DNA from 4 places in the Caldifermentibacillus hisashii genome. Region 3 is predicted to be linked to each of the others. Evidence: riboswitches for the same ligand, from Rfam matches in the RefSeq annotation. Region 3 holds a riboswitch; each other region holds the start of a gene.

Region 1 (4,218 bases), 1.3 Mb from region 3:
CGATGATGATATTTATTTTTTTCCTTTTTAACACATCTTTTATATTAGTTGGACCCGAATAGGCACAAGGGACAATCGGGACTTTTGCCAAATTGGCGATCGTCACCGCACCCCTTTTAATTGGCGCATGATCATTTCTTGTTCCACTCGGGAAAATACCGACAATATTTCCTTCCTTCAATAATTTCACAGGTGTTTTTATGCTGCTTGTCCCGGGATTTTTTCGGTCAACCGGAAAGGCATTTAAAGACGTTAAAAATTTGGCGACTGGTTTTCGTTTGAATAATTCCTTCTTGGCCATAAAATGAATTTGTCGCGGTAACAAGGCTACACCCAACCCGACAATATCAACCCAACCGATATGATTACAAGCAATAATAAAACCAGTATCTTTCGGAAGATTATCAAGGTTTTTTACCGTTATTTTCGAAAAAACCTTTAATATAATCGCTGCAATTTTTCCTAAAAAAGAATACAAAAGAGGTCACTCCCTGAAAAAACACATAATAAATAAAAATGGATACTTTATGATATAAACATAGAATAACAAAATATTTCTTCTTTATGAAGTGGAAATGGGGAAATGGTAGGATTCAGCTTAACTTTATTTTGCCTGGGTAACCAGCAAGCGGTCGAAATATATCTCATTACTGCAGGGCCAAACTTGCCAGAATATTTTCTGAGAGTCGGAGTTTAATTTCTATTGGACAAAAAGCTTTGAAAATAGAGCAGAAATGTCCCATAGGAGTGGACGAATCGCTCTCTATGAGACAAAAACATCGGAAAGTCAAACAAAAATGTCTCATAGAACGGCTCTATGGGACAAATCTAATAGAAAATTAAGCTGAATTGTCCCATAGGAGTGACCAAATCGCGCTCTTTTGGACCTTATAAATTGAAAAATACGAATTCGCAGCCTTGTGGGAATTTATACTTTACGTAAAAAAACAGCGAGTGTTTTTTACCCGCTGTTTACTCTATCTTCTATAAACCCCTTGTCTAGCTGAAACAGAAAGCTTCATCTAGTAAACATGTATCCTTTTTTCAATTTAAATTATTGTACCGCCGCTGTCGTTTCCACCGCCTTGGCAATCGCTTGTTCTAAGTCATAAATAATATCATCAACATGTTCAATACCGATGGATAAGCGAATTAATTCCGGAGTTGTTCCGGATAGCGCTAATTCTTCATCACTTAACTGGGAATGGGTGGTCGAGGCCGGATGAATAATCAGTGACTTCGCATCCCCAACATTGGCCACGTGGGAAAACAATTGAACATGATTGATAATCCTTCTACCTGCTTCTCTTCCTCCCTTTATACCGAATACGATCATCGAACCGGCACCGTGTCTTAAATATTTTTTTGCTAGCTCATAGGATGGATGATCTGCCAAGCCGGGATAAGATACCCATTCCACCGATGGATGGTCTTTCAAATATTGTGCTACTTTTAATGCATTTTCATTATGTCTTTCAATCCGAAGATGTAATGTTTCAAGACCAAGTAAAAAATAAAAAGCATTTTGCGGACTCAAGGAAGCACCGGTATCGCGCAATAATTGTACACGCAGCTTTGTAGCAAACGCAACATTTCCTAAATCTGCATATTTCAACCCGTGATATCCCGGATCCGGTTCATTAAAACTTGTAATCCGTTCATTCGTCCAATCAAAATTCCCTCCATCAACAACGATTCCGCCGATAGAAGTTCCGTGACCGCCAATCCATTTTGTTGCAGAATGAACGACGACATGCGCACCCCATTCAATTGGTTTTGCACTATAAGGAGCAAATGTGTTATCAATAATGAGCGGAACACCTACTTCGTTCGCAATTTTTGCTACTGCTTCAACATCAAATACTCGGAGACTTGGATTGCCGATAATTTCACCAAAAAATGCTTTCGTTTTTGGCGTAACAGCTTTACGAAAATTTTCCGGGTCACGAGCATCAACAAATTTTACTGTAATGCCAAATTTTTTTATTGTATTAGCAAATAAGTTGAACGTACCGCCGTATAAATTACTGTCAGCAACAATTTCATCTCCGCTCTCAGCAACATTTAAAACCGCATATGTAATTGCAGCAGATCCCGAAGCGGTTGCAACGGCAGCTGTACCGCCTTCCAGAGCCGCCACCCGTTTTTCAAAAACATCAACAGTCGGATTCATAATTCTAGTGTAAATATTACCCGGTTCTTTCAAGCCAAATAAATTTGCCGCATGTTCAGCATCCCGAAACACATAAGATGTCGTTTGGTAAATTGGAACAGCCCGGGAACCGGTAGTCGGATCTGCTTCTTGTCCTCCATGTAATAAAATCGTTTCGTCTTTATACTCTATCGTCATAAACAATTCCCCCTAAAATTTTGTAACAATAATTAAGTGAGCTTTTGCATACATCTTGCTCTTAGAGAGAATTGAAGAGGTACAAAAAATAAAAACCCCTTCAATAAGAAGAGGTTTGAAATTCATCCCTCCTCTTATCTCTCAGATCTACATCCTGACCTGTAGGAATTGGCACCTTTTCAAACCATGTTTGAAGGTTGCCGGGTTTCATCGGGCCTATTCCCTCCACCTCTCTTGATAAGAGTTTGTACTCACTTTTTTAAATTATTGTTAAAATGATTATACGGAATTGTTTTTATTTCGTCAATTATTTTTTTATGAAAAATTTACAAAATGTCCTATTTTTTCCTTAACGTCGATCAGTCTCTTCTTCCACATACGGATCTTTTTCAAACGGTGGAAGGTCGCCGAAAGTTGTCATAATCCCCTCTTCATTAAGGTCTTCCTCATATTTTTCATGTTGCCGGTTCGGATAAACAGTGATATTTTTCCCATACATATCAACGCCGACAAAGTTTTCATAATCCTCGACATATCCGACATTTTCTTCCGGTTCGATATTCACATCGTTATAATGCTTTTGCGGCTCGATGAAGTCTGAAGGTGTTTCACTCGTTCCCCAACTCGCCACCTCTTGCCAAGCATCTTCTGCATCGAAGCTTAAACCTTCATCATTCGAATCATCAAAATCAAATTTTCCGTACGGCGGCATTAAAACTCCTTCTTCCAACGGTCTCTGGTAGGAGATGACTTGATCCGGACTATGTTTTTTGCAATAAGTTGTGGTCGGTAATGCTTCCAATCTTTCCACAGGAATTTCTTCACCACAAACTTCACAAGTTCCATATGTACCATTTTCAATTGCATTCAGTGCCTTTTCAATATTTTTCAAATGATTGCCTTCATGTTCATTTAGAGCTAAATCTTTCCCGCGTTCAAATAATTCCGTTCCTTCATCTGCGGGATGATTATCATAACTCGATAATTCACCGGTGGATTCATGGGCATGTCCTTTATTCATACCAAATTGATCGTTTCCCTTAAGTCGTTTTTCCACATCCGCTTTTTCATCTAATAATATTGAACGGAAGGCATCAAGTTGTTGTTGTGATAACATATTTTTAACTCCTCCCATCTGTTTCGCTTAGTATTTGTAAAAAATTAAAAATCATGTTTGCTAATTTAAGGTGTTGCTATTTACGGACTTTGTGAATATCCTCTATATGATTAAACCCAAAAACTCCCACTTCCCATGTGATCTATTTCTCATTATACTGGGGTTTATAGGAGGGATATTGTGAAAGCTGTTATTTTTATTTTTTGCCTCATTATTTTTTCTATTTTAATTAGACGAGCATATCAAAACACAAAAAAAGTAAATATAAATCGCATTCAGTTAAAGACAAATACGAATCATGATGGAAAATTGACCATTCTACATTTAACCGATATGCACCTTGAAAATATATCCGTTTCTCCAGAGGATCTTAAACAAATGGTACAAAACCAAAAAATAGATTTAATTGCATTAACCGGTGATTATTTGGACCGCAAACGTACGATTCCGAAACTAATTCCTTATCTCCAACTATTTAAGGAAATCAATCCCCAATATGGAATATTTGCCGTTTTTGGCAATCACGACTATGTGCTAAAAGAAAAAAATTTTACTAAACTAAAAAATTTATTAGAAAATTATGGGTGTAAAACACTACAAAATGAACATGTGACAATTGAAACAAATGGTCAGCTTATCAATATTATTGGAATTGATGATTACAGTACAGGGAGAAGCAATATAGAAAAAGCGTATAATCATGCACCGGCTGGTTTCCATCTTGTGTTAACGCATGACCCAAATGTTGTGC
Region 2 (4,218 bases), 1.6 Mb from region 3:
CCGGCCTCATCTTTACCAACAATTTATTTCATCCAGTACCGGTAAAGATGCCCGATTGTATGTGGTTGGGGATCAAGTTGTGGCTTCCATGCTCAGATTCAATGAGATAGATTTTCGTGCGAATGTAACAAATGGCGGGATGATGCAAAAGTTCGATCCCCCGCGAACTTTTAAGGAGTTGGCCATAAAAGCATCACAAGCGGTGGGAGCGGATTTTTCCGGTGTTGACCTTTTATTTGGTGATAATGATGAACCGATAATCTGTGAAGTGAATTCCAATGCCCATATAAAAAATGTGTTTGATTGCACCGGCATCGACGTGTCGGAATATATTTTTGATTACATATTGGAGAGAATTGGTAATGCATAGTGGTTTACTGATTTACGGACGGGATGATTATAAGAAAAATCAATGGTTTGCAGAACAATTTATCGAAAGGGCACAGGAACATGGGTTAACGATTGGCCTTGTTTTAACGGATGAACTTTTCCTTGGAATTGATGAACAATTTTACGCAGAAGCTAGAAGAAAGCGATTAGTGACACCGAATTTTGTTATTAATCGGAGCCGGAATAGTATCATTGCAACGCATTTTGAAAAGATGGGGTGCCGAGTGTTTAATTCTGCTTTTATAACAGAAATTTGTAATCATAAAGGGAAAACCCATCAATTTATCAACTCACATGGCATTAAATCTGTGAAAACTTGGATTGGAAACCGGCATGATTTTTGTGTTGAGCAGTTTGGCGGTGATTTTCCGCTCATTTTAAAATCAGTTGCCGGACACGGAGGTAGAGAAGTATTTTTCATTGCTAACGAAAAGGAATTGACAGAAAAACTAGCCACATTTTCCGGTGACGAGTTTATTTTGCAGGAAGTTTGTACAAATCCCGGCGTTGACATTCGTGTGTTTGTTATGGGAAACGAAATTTTGGCAGCTGTCAAAAGATATTCGGAAAAGAGCTTTAAAGCAAATTTTTCTTTAGGTGGGAAGGTTGAACCGTATTCACTGAGTGACGATGAAAAGAGATTGGTTAAGAAAATCGCACAACTTGCACAGTTTGATTTTGTCGGGATTGATTTTATTTTAGATGAAGAGGGACGTTTTTTATTTAATGAAATAGAAGATGTGGTCGGTTCAAGAGTTTTGTATAAATGTTATGATATGGACGTTGTCGGCAAGTACTTAGCCTATATAGAAAAGAGTCAAAAAGGGAAATAGGTCATATTTTCAAAAAACTTATTGACTTTTAAAATAACACAGTTTAAACTTAATTCATACTAAAATTATAGGAAAAGATGATATTCTTATCAAGAGAGGTGGAGGGACAGGCCCGAAGAAACCTCGGCAACAGGTTTAAAAACACTGTGCCAACTCCTGCAGACAAATGTCTGGAAGATAAGAAGGAATATGATTAAATCTATCCCTTCTTATTTATCAAAATGAAGAAGGGATTTTTTTAGGGGTGAAATGATGATTGAACAGCGGATTTTATATGATAACTTTACAGATGATCCTTTCAAGAATCAACGGTTTACAGATGAAACAAAAGGGGCGTTGCCTGTTTTACAATGGGCATATGAGACATATGGAAATTCCGTTGTTTACGCCTGTAGCTTTGGGGCAGAGGGAATTGTCTTAGTGGATCTGATTGCAAAAGTTCAACCGGAAGCAACGATTGTTTTTCTCGATACCGGCGTTCATTTTAAGGAAACATATGAATTGATTGAAAAAGTAAAAATCAAATACCCGAGTTTAAATATTCAACTAAAAAAACCGAAGCTGACTTTGGAGGAACAAGCAAAAAAGTACGGGCCGGAGTTGTGGAAAACAGAGCCTGATTTATGTTGTTTTTTGCGAAAAATAAGGCCGTTGGAAGAAGTTTTGTATGGAGTCCCGGCTTGGATTTCCGGACTTCGCAGGGAACAGTCTCCAAGCAGAAAGAATACAGATTTTGTCAATAAGGACGAAAGATTTAAATCTATTAAAATTTGTCCATTAATATACTGGACTTGGGAAGATGTTTGGTCATATATCCGTCAAAATGAGTTGCCATATAATATTTTACATGATCAAGGATACCCGAGCATTGGTTGTGAGCCGTGCACATTGCCGGTTACAGATCCAAATAATCAACGTGCCGGAAGATGGGCCGGTTTTAATAAAATAGAATGCGGTCTACATACCCCGGCGAATTGAGGACCGGTTCATTGAAACAAAATGGGAATCAAATTGGGACTAAATTAATTTGTTGGAAAATTGGGAAACCAGAATTAAAGATCCGGTTCTTTGAAACAAAATGGGGAACCGAATGGAGGACCGATTTGATTTGTTGCAAAATTGAAAAATCCAAATAAAGACCCGGTTCATTTGTCGCAAAGTTGGATAATCATAATTTAAAAACATACTATTTTAATATGAATACTGTTTTATAGATTGTAACATAAGAAATGATGAGGTGAAACGTTTTGCAATTTAACGTGAATAACAGCCCATTTAATGAAGAACAACGAGAATATTTGAACAGGTTAATCCCGACATTAACCGAAGCACAAAAAATATGGTTGTGCGGGTTCCTGTCCTACCCGTTCATTGCCGGGTATGAACAAAGCGTGCAAGTTGATCAAACAGCTGCCCCGAAAATGGAACAATCCATTCAAACTCGTGAAGTAACCGTACTGTTTGGTTCTGAAACGGGCAATGGGCAATCGTTGGCAAGTACGATTGTTGAAAAATTACAAGCAAAACAATTACCGGTGCAATCATTTTCGATGGACGACTTTAAACCGCAAAATTTGAAGAAAGTTCAAGATTTATTAATCATCACGAGTACCCATGGGGAAGGGGAGCCCCCGGAAAATGCCCGGTCTTTTTATGAATTTTTACATAGTAAGCGGGCACCAAAATTAGAAAATGTCCGATTTTCTGTGCTTGCATTAGGTGACGAGTCATACGAATTTTTCTGTCAAACCGGGAAGGACTTTGACAAACGTTTGGAAGAATTAGGAGGAGAACGGCTCTATCCAAGGGTTGATTGTGATGTTGATTTTGAGGATCCGGCAGAACAATGGATGAGCGGAGTAGTTGCCGTCTTACATGAAACAAGCAATGCAAATGCATCGGCCATATCTGTTTCGGAAAAGCAAGCGGCGGCTACTCTGTTGGAGGAAAAACAGTCGGTTTATTCGAAAAAGAATCCTTATCCGGCTGAAGTACTTGAAAATATTAGTTTAAATGGTCGTGGTTCGAATAAAGAAACCCGCCACCTTGTGTTATCGTTGGAAGATTCCGGTCTGACTTTTGAGCCGGGAGACAGTTTAGCCATCTTACCGGAAAATGATCCGGAACTTGTTGACAGTTTAATCAATGAACTCGGATGGAACCCGGAAGAATCGGTGCAAATTAACGAGGAAGGTGATATTTATTCATTGCGAAAAGCCTTGCTCTCCAAATTTGAGATTACTAGACTAACGAAATCATTTATTCAGGCGGCAGCTGAACTGTTTCATAATGAAGAGTTAAAGAAACTTGCAGCACCGGGCAATGAAGAAAAAGTAAAAGCTTATTTAGATGGTCGGGATTTACTTGATTTTGTCCGGGATTTTCGACCGGTACAACTTAAACCCGTTGATTTTATTCATATTCTAAGAAAATTGCCGGCGCGCCAGTATTCAATTGCCAGCAGCTTAAAAGCAAATCCGGATGAAGTACATCTCACCATCAGTGCCGTCCGTTTCCAAGCCCATGGTCGCAATCGAAAAGGTGTATGTTCCTCTCAAATTGCCGAGCGGATTCAACCCGGCGATATGTTGTCTGTCTATGTGGATCAAAATCCAAACTTTAAACTGCCAAGTAACCCGGATACACCAATTATTATGATCGGGCCGGGAACAGGTGTAGCACCATTTCGGGCATTTTTGCAAGAGCGTGAAGCAGAAGGAATTACAGGGAAAAGTTGGTTATTTTTTGGTGATCAACATTTCTCCTCAGACTTCTTATATCAAGTTGAATGGCAAAAATGGTTAAAAAATGGGGTGTTAACGAAAATGGATGTTGCTTTTTCGCGGGATCAGGCGGAAAAAGTTTATGTCCAACACCGAATGCTTGAAAAAAGGAAAGAATTTTATCAATGGCTGGAAGACGGGGCTGTTGTTTATGTGTGTGGAGATGAAAAGCATATGGCTCGCGATGTTCATCAAACGATCCTGACGATTTT
Region 3 (4,218 bases):
ATTCTTTGCTCCCACTGTTTCCGCAAGCAGCAAGTAAGAAGATTGAAGATAAAACAATTAGAATCGATTTTATTTTTTTCATTTTATTTCCTCCATCATATTTTTTATATAACTGCAAGATTATTAAGCAGCATGTTACCTTAGTCTTATTTGTTTTTATTAACAGCTCTTGCCAACAAATCCCCGATCACTTGAATGATTTGGACAAGTATAATGAGGATAATAACGGTTGTGAACATGATGGTGTCGTCGTAACGGTAATAACCAAAGCGGATTGCCAAGTCACCGATTCCGCCGCCTCCAACTGTACCGGCCATAGCCGAAGTTCCGACCAGACTAATAATTGTAATCGTTACACTGGAAATGATTCCGGATTTTGCTTCCGGTAAAAGAACATCCTTAATAATCATCCAAGGGGTTCCACCGGCTGCAATGGCTGCTTCAATCACCCCGTAATCAATTTCCCGCAACGCACTTTCCACAAGCCGGGCAAAAAACGGAATGGCCGCAACCGACAAAGAGACACTTGCTGCTGTAGGTCCAATCGTTGTCCCTACAAGGAAAATGGTTAACGGGATTAAGGCAACTAGTAATATAATAAATGGGATCGAACGGATGACGTTCACAATAAATCCGATTACTAAGTTAATTACCCGGTTTTGCCAAAATAAACCTTTGTCCGTTACAAAAAGTAAGAACCCTAATGGCAATCCAATCAACAAGGAGACTAGTAAGGAAATTCCCACCATGTACAATGTTTGTAAAAATGAAGTCTGTATTTCCGGCAGCATTTCAACTAAATGGGCAACATCAAATTCCATTGTTCAGCACCTCCACTTCCGCGTTTCGATGTTCAATATAGTGAATCGCTTTATTTATTTCTTCTTGATCGCCGGTAAGTTCCATAATAAAAATTCCCAGTGGCCGTTCCTGGATGTATTCAATGGAACCATGTAGAAAATTTCCGTTAATTTGAAACTTCTTTAATGTTTCCGATACCACCCCTTCACCGGCAACCTCACCCCTAAACAGCAACTTCACTAAGGTTCCTTTCACCAATCGTAAAGTTGCTTTCGGTAAATCAAAGGATACGACACTTTGAATAAATTCCTTCGTCAGCTGTTCTTTCGGGGAAGCAAAAATATCATACACATTCCCCTGTTCTACGATTCTACCATTCTCCATAATTGCCATACGATGACAGATTTCTTTGACGACATCCATTTCATGAGTAATGATGATGATGGTAATGTTTAACTCTTTATTAATTTTTTTAAGCAAATTTAAAATTGATTTTGTTGTCGTTGGATCCAATGCCGATGTTGCTTCATCACATAGCAGGACTTTTGGATTATTCGCTAAAGCTCTGGCAATTCCGACCCGCTGTTTTTGCCCGCCGCTAAGTTGCCCGGGATAAACATCTTTTTTGTCCGCTAGACCGACCATGTCGAGCAGCTCAGCCACCCGTTTCTCAATTTTGTTTTTCGGTGTTTTCGATGCTTTTAATGCAAAAGCAATATTTTCTGCCACTGTTTTTTGACTCACCAAGTTAAAGTGTTGGAAAATCATTCCAATTTTTAAACGTGCTTGACGTAACCTTTTGCTATCCAGCTTGGTTAAATCCACCCCATCAACCGTAATTTTTCCGGAAGTCGGTCGTTCCAGTAAATTGATACAACGCAATAATGAACTTTTTCCCGCTCCCGAATAGCCCACGATACCAAATATTTCTTCATCGTGAATAGTGATAGAAACATTATCGACTGCTTTTACTTCACGATCTTTTGAAAAATATGTTTTTGTTAAATTCTTTATATCAATCATGGTTACCCCTCTCTCATGTCCATGAAAATCCTACTATATGAATCTCCGGCAATGTGTTCACCATTACGCACAAAATGCCACCAACAAAAAATGCCCCTCTCATCTGAAAGGAGCATTGACATCTATTGATCTCAAACTCTTATCTCTCAGATGGCGAACCAATCTGCAGGAGTTAGCACCTTCCCTTTTCAGGGGGTTGCTGTGACTTCATAGGGCCTGTCCCTCAGTCACTCGTGATAAGATAAATGTTTTCCGTATATAATTTTTATAAATTTTATTTTAATGATTGTTACTAAGTCTGTCAATATTATAATCAAAATTAATTTTCCAAAAGATTGGTTTTTAGGACCGGAACTATGACAATAGTAATTTTTTAATATAATTCCGGCCGGCGTGCATGAAAAATCGGAATGGTGTTTCGAACACGATCAACCTCGTCTAGCGGGATATCTGCATAAAAGATGCCTTCTCCTTCTTCACCGCTTAAATACACTTCTCCCCACGGTGAAATAATCATCGAATGCCCATTGTATTCATTATCCGGGTCATTTCCTACCCGATTGACTGCAACTACGAAACATTGATTTTCAATTGCACGGGCCTGCAACAAGATTTCCCAATGATCCATCCGTTGTTTCGGCCATTCAGCCGGGATAAACATTATTTTCGCTCCATCAAGCACATGTGCCCGAATCCATTCTGGGAAACGTAAATCAAAACAAATGACACCACCACATTCCACATGATCCAGCTTAAAAATATTTTTCGCTTGCCCGGGCTGCATATAAACAGGTTCATCCATTAACGGAAATAAATGGGCTTTATCATATTCTACGACAATGTCCCCATTCCTATTTGCCACATACATCGTGTTGAAGAACCCTTGAGCTTTTTTTGTTGCAACAGAACCGCCGACAATATGCATAGCGTGTTGTTTTGCAAGTCGGCTAAGCATATTTTTTGTCTGCTCTCCATTTTTATCTGCCAACGTTTCGAGTCCTTTCAAGGCATATCCCGTATTCCACATTTCCGGGAAAACAATCACATCGGCATCTTGCTTGGCCGCTTGTGAAATAAAACTTTCTACTTGCAAAAAATTTTTTTCCGGTTCACCAAAAGCAATATCCATCTGTACAATTGCCATTTTCATTATCATCACCCACTAGACATATATATTTTTAGATTATAAAATTAGTGTTAAAATTGCAAACATATTCAATTATTCATTGGATGGATAATGCTAACGATTTTCATGTATAACACCAATTTTGTTCGTTTTTTTAAAATAAACTTTATTATGTAAACCAATTTTCCATACAAAAGGTGAGATAAAATGGACTACTCAGAAAAGCTAAAGAGTTTACCGACCCAATTCTTTGCAAACTTGGTCGGAAAGGTGAATAAAGCCATTGAGGATGGTCGTGATGTCATTAACCTCGGCCAAGGGAATCCGGATCAACCGACACCGAAACATATCGTTCAAGCATTACAAAAAGCGGTTGAAGATCCAAATACGCACAAATATTCACCATTCCGCGGACTTCTCGAATTAAAGGAAGCGGTGTGTGATTTTTACAAAAAAGAATACGATGTAGATGTGGATCCGGTGCGTGAAGTGGCCATTCTTTTTGGCGCAAAAGCGGGTTTGGTCGAGCTTCCCATGTGCTTACTTAACCCGGGCGACCTCATGCTTTTACCGGACCCGGGCTATCCTGATTATTTATCGGGAGTTGTGTTGGCAGGCGTAGAATATGAGCTATTTCCATTGAAGGCGGAAAATCACTTTTTACCGGATTATAATGCCATTTCCAGTGATGTATTGGATGCGGCAAAACTGCTCTACTTAAATTACCCGAACAATCCGACCGGAGCTGTTGCGAATCTTGACTTTTTCAATCAAACTGTGAAATTGGCAAAAAAACATGAGATAACGGTCATGCATGATTTCGCTTATGGTGCCATTGGGTTCGACGGAAAAAAACCGGTTAGTTTCTTGCAAGCGGATGGCGCAAAGGATATTGGTGTGGAAATGTATACTTTGTCCAAAACTTATAATATGGCCGGCTGGCGCGTCGGATTCGCAGTTGGTAACCCGACCATTATCGAAGCAATAAACTTGATTCAGGATCATCTTTATGTCAGCCTTTTTCCCGCAGTGCAAAAAGCAGCCATTGCCGCATTAAGCGGGGATCAAACATGTGTAAAAGAGTTAGTTGCTCGCTATGAATCTAGGCGCAATGCTTTTGTTGATGCATGCAAACAAATCGGCTGGGATGTTACTGCCCCAAAAGGGTCTTTTTTCGCATGGCTTCCGGTACCGGATGGGTTTACCAGTCAATCGTTTGCTGATTATTTGTTGGATGCAGCTGATGTGGCGGTTGCACCCGGTAATGG
Region 4 (4,218 bases), 520 kb from region 3:
TGAGATAGCCGTAGTGATAATAATCTATCCATGCAAAATCTATGATTGGTGATGATAATGAAACTGACTTCTTATACAGATTTTTCTTTACGAACATTGATCTATTTAGCTTCACTTGAAACAGATAGACTTTGCAATATTCAGGAAATTTCAGATGCCTATGGTATTTCAAAAAATCATTTAATGAAAGTGGTTCATCACTTAGGAAAGCTTGGAATTATTGAAACCGTACGGGGAAGAAACGGGGGTTTTCGTTTGGCCCTTCCACCCGGCGACATCAATATCGGTAAACTTGTCCGGCAAACAGAAGATGGTTTTTATTTAGTTGATTGTTTTAATCCCGACACCCCGAATGCTTGTGTCATTACTCCGGTTTGCGGACTTTCTCATATATTAAGAGAAGCTTTACAGGCGTATCTTCATGTTTTGGATAAGTATACACTGGCCGATATTGTAAAGTCGCCCGAGGCCTATCAGGAATTACTATTTAAAGAAATACAATGAGTAGCAAACCATAGTTATACAAATCTGAAATCAATTTCTAAAATCTCTTTATTAGGATTTAACTTCTCCCATGGACTTTATAACTCAAGAAAGGGGCTGTCCAGAAAGTCATTTTTTCGACTTTTGGATGCCCCTTTCTTGTTTAAAAAACTTGATAAATCAATATTTTAAATGATTCGATATTAGAAGTTCTCCACAATAATTATCCCATTGCTGCTTTTTTCAATAACTCAGCTTTATCTGTTCGTTCCCACGGCAAGTTTATATCCGTCCGACCAAAATGTCCGTATGCCGCTGTTTGTTTATAAATCGGTCTGCGTAAATCAAGCATTTTGATAATTCCGGCCGGTCTTAAGTCAAAATGTTTACGGACTAGATCAACTAAAACTGCTTCATCAACTTGCCCCGTCCCGAATGTATCAATAGAAATTGAAACCGGTTGGGCAACCCCAATCGCATAAGCAAGCTGTACTTCACATTTATCGGCAAGTCCGGCTGCAACAATATTTTTCGCCACATATCGGGCAGCATAAGAAGCGGAACGATCCACTTTCGTCGGGTCTTTTCCGGAGAACGCACCGCCACCATGATGAGCATAACCCCCATATGTATCGACAATGATTTTTCTCCCCGTTAACCCGGCATCACCTTGTGGTCCACCGACAACAAAACGGCCAGTCGGATTAATAAAAAATTTCGTTTTATCATCAATAAACTCGTTTGGAACAACCTTTTTAATAACGAATTCATGAATATCCTTTTTTATCTGATCCAAATTTACTTCTGGGTGGTGTTGTGTTGAAATAACAATTGTATCGATTCGAACCGGTTTGCCATTTTCATCATATTCTACAGTTACTTGAGTTTTCCCGTCCGGACGCAAATATGGAATAATTTCTTCTTTTCTAACTTCAGCAAGCCTCCGTGCCAGCCGATGCGCTAATGATATCGGAAGCGGCATCAACTCACTCGTTTCATTGCAGGCAAAACCAAACATCAACCCTTGGTCTCCGGCACCGATTGCTTCGATTTCATCATCAGTCATCAAGCCTTCGCGCGCTTCCAAAGCTTGGTTAACGCCCATCGCAATATCCGGTGATTGTTCATCGATGGCTGTCAATACGCCACAGGTCTCTGCATCAAACCCATATTTTGCCCGCGTATAACCAATTTCCCGAACCGTATCCCGTACTATTTTTGGAATATCAACATAAGAAGTTGTGGAAATTTCTCCAAATACAAGCACTAACCCGGTTGTAATGGATGTTTCCGCAGCAACACGGGCATTCGGATCTTCGCTTAAAATCGCATCCAGAATCGCATCTGATATTTGATCGCAAATTTTATCCGGATGTCCTTCCGTTACCGACTCTGAAGTAAATAGATGTCGTGTCCCCATAATTTTCCTCCTTAAAATCGCGCTGGCATTCATTTTATAAAAGTAAAAGCCAGCTTTTTATTTGAAACGGATACAAGCCAATGCCCAGGATCAACATCGGAACGTTTTTAAAACATCTGCTTTATTATATTAATAAGCATTCCCCATTCAAATTGGAGATATAATTATACAAAAATCTAAAGAAAACTCGGTGACTGCCGAGCCATTAGGCGAAAGCAGAGCCGTAATTGCACTTATGCGTTAGGAAAGTAGAAATTGAAAAATTTCTACTTTCCTATTAGCAAAAAAAAACACCTTCCCATGAGGAAAGGTTGCGCACGTCTTCCTTTCACTCTTATCGTTCAAGGAATCACCTTGCATCGGTTAGCACCTTACTTGCAATAAGTAGGTTGCCGGGTTTCCTCGGGCCTGTCCCTCCACCATCTCGGGATAAGAGTATCCGTTATAGATAAATCATACATGATATGAGAAATATGTCAATTGTTTTAAACAGAGATTAAAAAAGTTTTTTAGAAAACCAATTCAATTCCGTTATCTAAATTAGAAAAATGAGCTTAAAAATGAATGGAAAATGGGGCAATTTTTTTCTTTGAATAGTATAGACTAATAAAATATATATGTTATACTATTTTTCGAAGGGTATGAGAAAATAACAAAGGGGAAGGTTTACTAATGAAAATGGTAAGTACGGTAAACAGTCTGTATGAATTAGTAAATGGAAATAATATTTTAGTACAATTATCCGTTCCACAGTTAATGGAAAAAATTATTAACAATAAAGAAGGCTTACTAACTGACAAAGGTGCAATCAGTGTAACAACCGGGAAGTATACGGGGAGATCACCGAAAGATAAATATATTGTTCAAGAAAACTCTGTGCTGAATAAAATCGATTGGGGCAGTGTCAACCAACCAATCTCAAAAAAAGTATTTAACAGATTGTATCATAAAGTTTTGCATTATTTAAAACACAAGAAAGAACTGTACGTGTTTAAAGGATTTGCCGGCGAAGACAAATTATATCAACTGCCAATCCAGGTGATAACCGAATATGCATGGCATAATTTATTTGCCCATCAGTTGTTTATCCGCCCAACCGAAGAAGAATTGAAAAATCACCAAAGTCAATTTACAGTTATTTTTGCACCGGATTTCAAAGCTGATCCGGTCATTGATGGCGTTAGATCGGAAACATTTATTATTATTTCTTTTGAAGAGAAGGTTGTTCTGATTGGTGGAACAGAATATGCCGGTGAAATGAAAAAATCAATTTTTACAATTATGAACTATTTGCTTCCCGAGCAAGATATTTTCTCTATGCATTGCTCTGCCAATGTCGGGGATGACGGGGATGTTGCACTGTTCTTTGGCTTATCCGGTACCGGTAAAACAACGCTATCAACAGATAAAAACCGGCGTTTAATCGGGGATGATGAACATGGCTGGTCGAATCACGGCGTGTTTAATATTGAAGGCGGATGCTATGCGAAGTGCATTCATCTATCCCGAGAAAAAGAACCGCAAATCTATGATGCGATTAAATTCGGGGCCGTTTTAGAAAATGTTGTAGTAAACGAGAATACAAGAATACCGGATTTTGATAATGGTAGTTTAACGGAGAATACACGGGCCGCTTACCCGATTGATGCGATCGATAATATTGTTCAACCAAGTGTAGCCGGTCACCCGTCAACGATTATTTTCTTAACGGCCGATGCATTCGGCGTACTTCCACCGATTTCAAAATTGACAAAAGAACAAGCCATGTATCATTTCTTGAGCGGGTATACAAGCAAACTTGCCGGGACAGAACGTGGGGTGACTGAACCGGAAGCGACCTTTTCCACCTGCTACGGTGCACCGTTCTTACCTTTACCGGCCAAGCGTTATGCGGAAATGCTCGGCAAAAAAATTGATGAGCATAAGGTGCAAGTATTTTTAGTCAATACCGGTTGGACAGGCGGCGTTTACGGTGTAGGCAACCGTATGAAGCTTGCTTACACTAGGGCAATGGTGCAAGCTGCGATTGAAGGAAAATTGAAACATGTGGAGACCGTCAAGGATGAAATTTTTGGACTTCATATCCCGGTTCATGTTCCCGGTGTTCCGGATGAGGTGCTTTTACCGAATAAAACATGGAAAGATGAATTGGCCTATAAAGGAAAAGCAAAAGAATTAGCAGGGAAGTTCCGGGAAAACTTTAAGAAATTTACCGATATTGATGCGGAAATTGAGAAACTTGGAGGACCAATTGCGTAATAACTGATAGAAAAAACAAGGACCGGATATGGTCAGCAATCCACCATTCACGTTTA

What was found. A riboswitch is a leader RNA that binds a small molecule or an ion and turns the genes downstream of it on or off. The one in region 3 is predicted to bind S-adenosylmethionine.
Region 1: another riboswitch for S-adenosylmethionine. It lies ahead of NSQ14_RS09935 (O-acetylhomoserine aminocarboxypropyltransferase/cysteine synthase family protein); the one in region 3 lies ahead of NSQ14_RS16430 (methionine ABC transporter ATP-binding protein).
Region 2: another riboswitch for S-adenosylmethionine. It lies ahead of NSQ14_RS04630 (phosphoadenylyl-sulfate reductase); the one in region 3 lies ahead of NSQ14_RS16430 (methionine ABC transporter ATP-binding protein).
Region 4: another riboswitch for S-adenosylmethionine. It lies ahead of metK (methionine adenosyltransferase); the one in region 3 lies ahead of NSQ14_RS16430 (methionine ABC transporter ATP-binding protein).

Annotation. Positions count from the first base shown of each region.
Region 1 covers NZ_CP155467.1:2,108,550-2,112,767, forward strand. Annotated here, with positions in the region: gene NSQ14_RS09930 (lysophospholipid acyltransferase family protein) at 1-478, opposite strand, end outside; gene NSQ14_RS09935 (O-acetylhomoserine aminocarboxypropyltransferase/cysteine synthase family protein) at 1,055-2,350, opposite strand; SAM riboswitch class I at 2,482-2,594, opposite strand; gene NSQ14_RS09940 (yteA family sporulation protein) at 2,700-3,467, opposite strand; gene NSQ14_RS09945 (metallophosphoesterase) at 3,648-4,218, shown strand, end outside.
Region 2 covers NZ_CP155467.1:992,923-997,140, forward strand. Annotated here, with positions in the region: gene NSQ14_RS04620 (RimK family alpha-L-glutamate ligase) at 1-370, shown strand, start outside; gene NSQ14_RS04625 (ATP-grasp domain-containing protein) at 363-1,223, shown strand; SAM riboswitch class I at 1,307-1,407, shown strand; gene NSQ14_RS04630 (phosphoadenylyl-sulfate reductase) at 1,476-2,201, shown strand; gene NSQ14_RS04635 (assimilatory sulfite reductase (NADPH) flavoprotein subunit) at 2,471-4,218, shown strand, end outside.
Region 3 covers NZ_CP155467.1:3,393,646-3,397,863, forward strand. Annotated here, with positions in the region: gene NSQ14_RS16420 (MetQ/NlpA family ABC transporter substrate-binding protein) at 1-82, opposite strand, end outside; gene NSQ14_RS16425 (methionine ABC transporter permease) at 147-821, opposite strand; gene NSQ14_RS16430 (methionine ABC transporter ATP-binding protein) at 811-1,824, opposite strand; SAM riboswitch class I at 1,961-2,067, opposite strand; gene NSQ14_RS16435 (carbon-nitrogen family hydrolase) at 2,198-2,974, opposite strand; gene NSQ14_RS16440 (pyridoxal phosphate-dependent aminotransferase) at 3,158-4,218, shown strand, end outside.
Region 4 covers NZ_CP155467.1:2,870,768-2,874,985, forward strand. Annotated here, with positions in the region: gene NSQ14_RS13920 (Rrf2 family transcriptional regulator) at 58-504, shown strand; gene metK (methionine adenosyltransferase) at 707-1,903, opposite strand; SAM riboswitch class I at 2,235-2,339, opposite strand; gene pckA (phosphoenolpyruvate carboxykinase (ATP)) at 2,582-4,162, shown strand.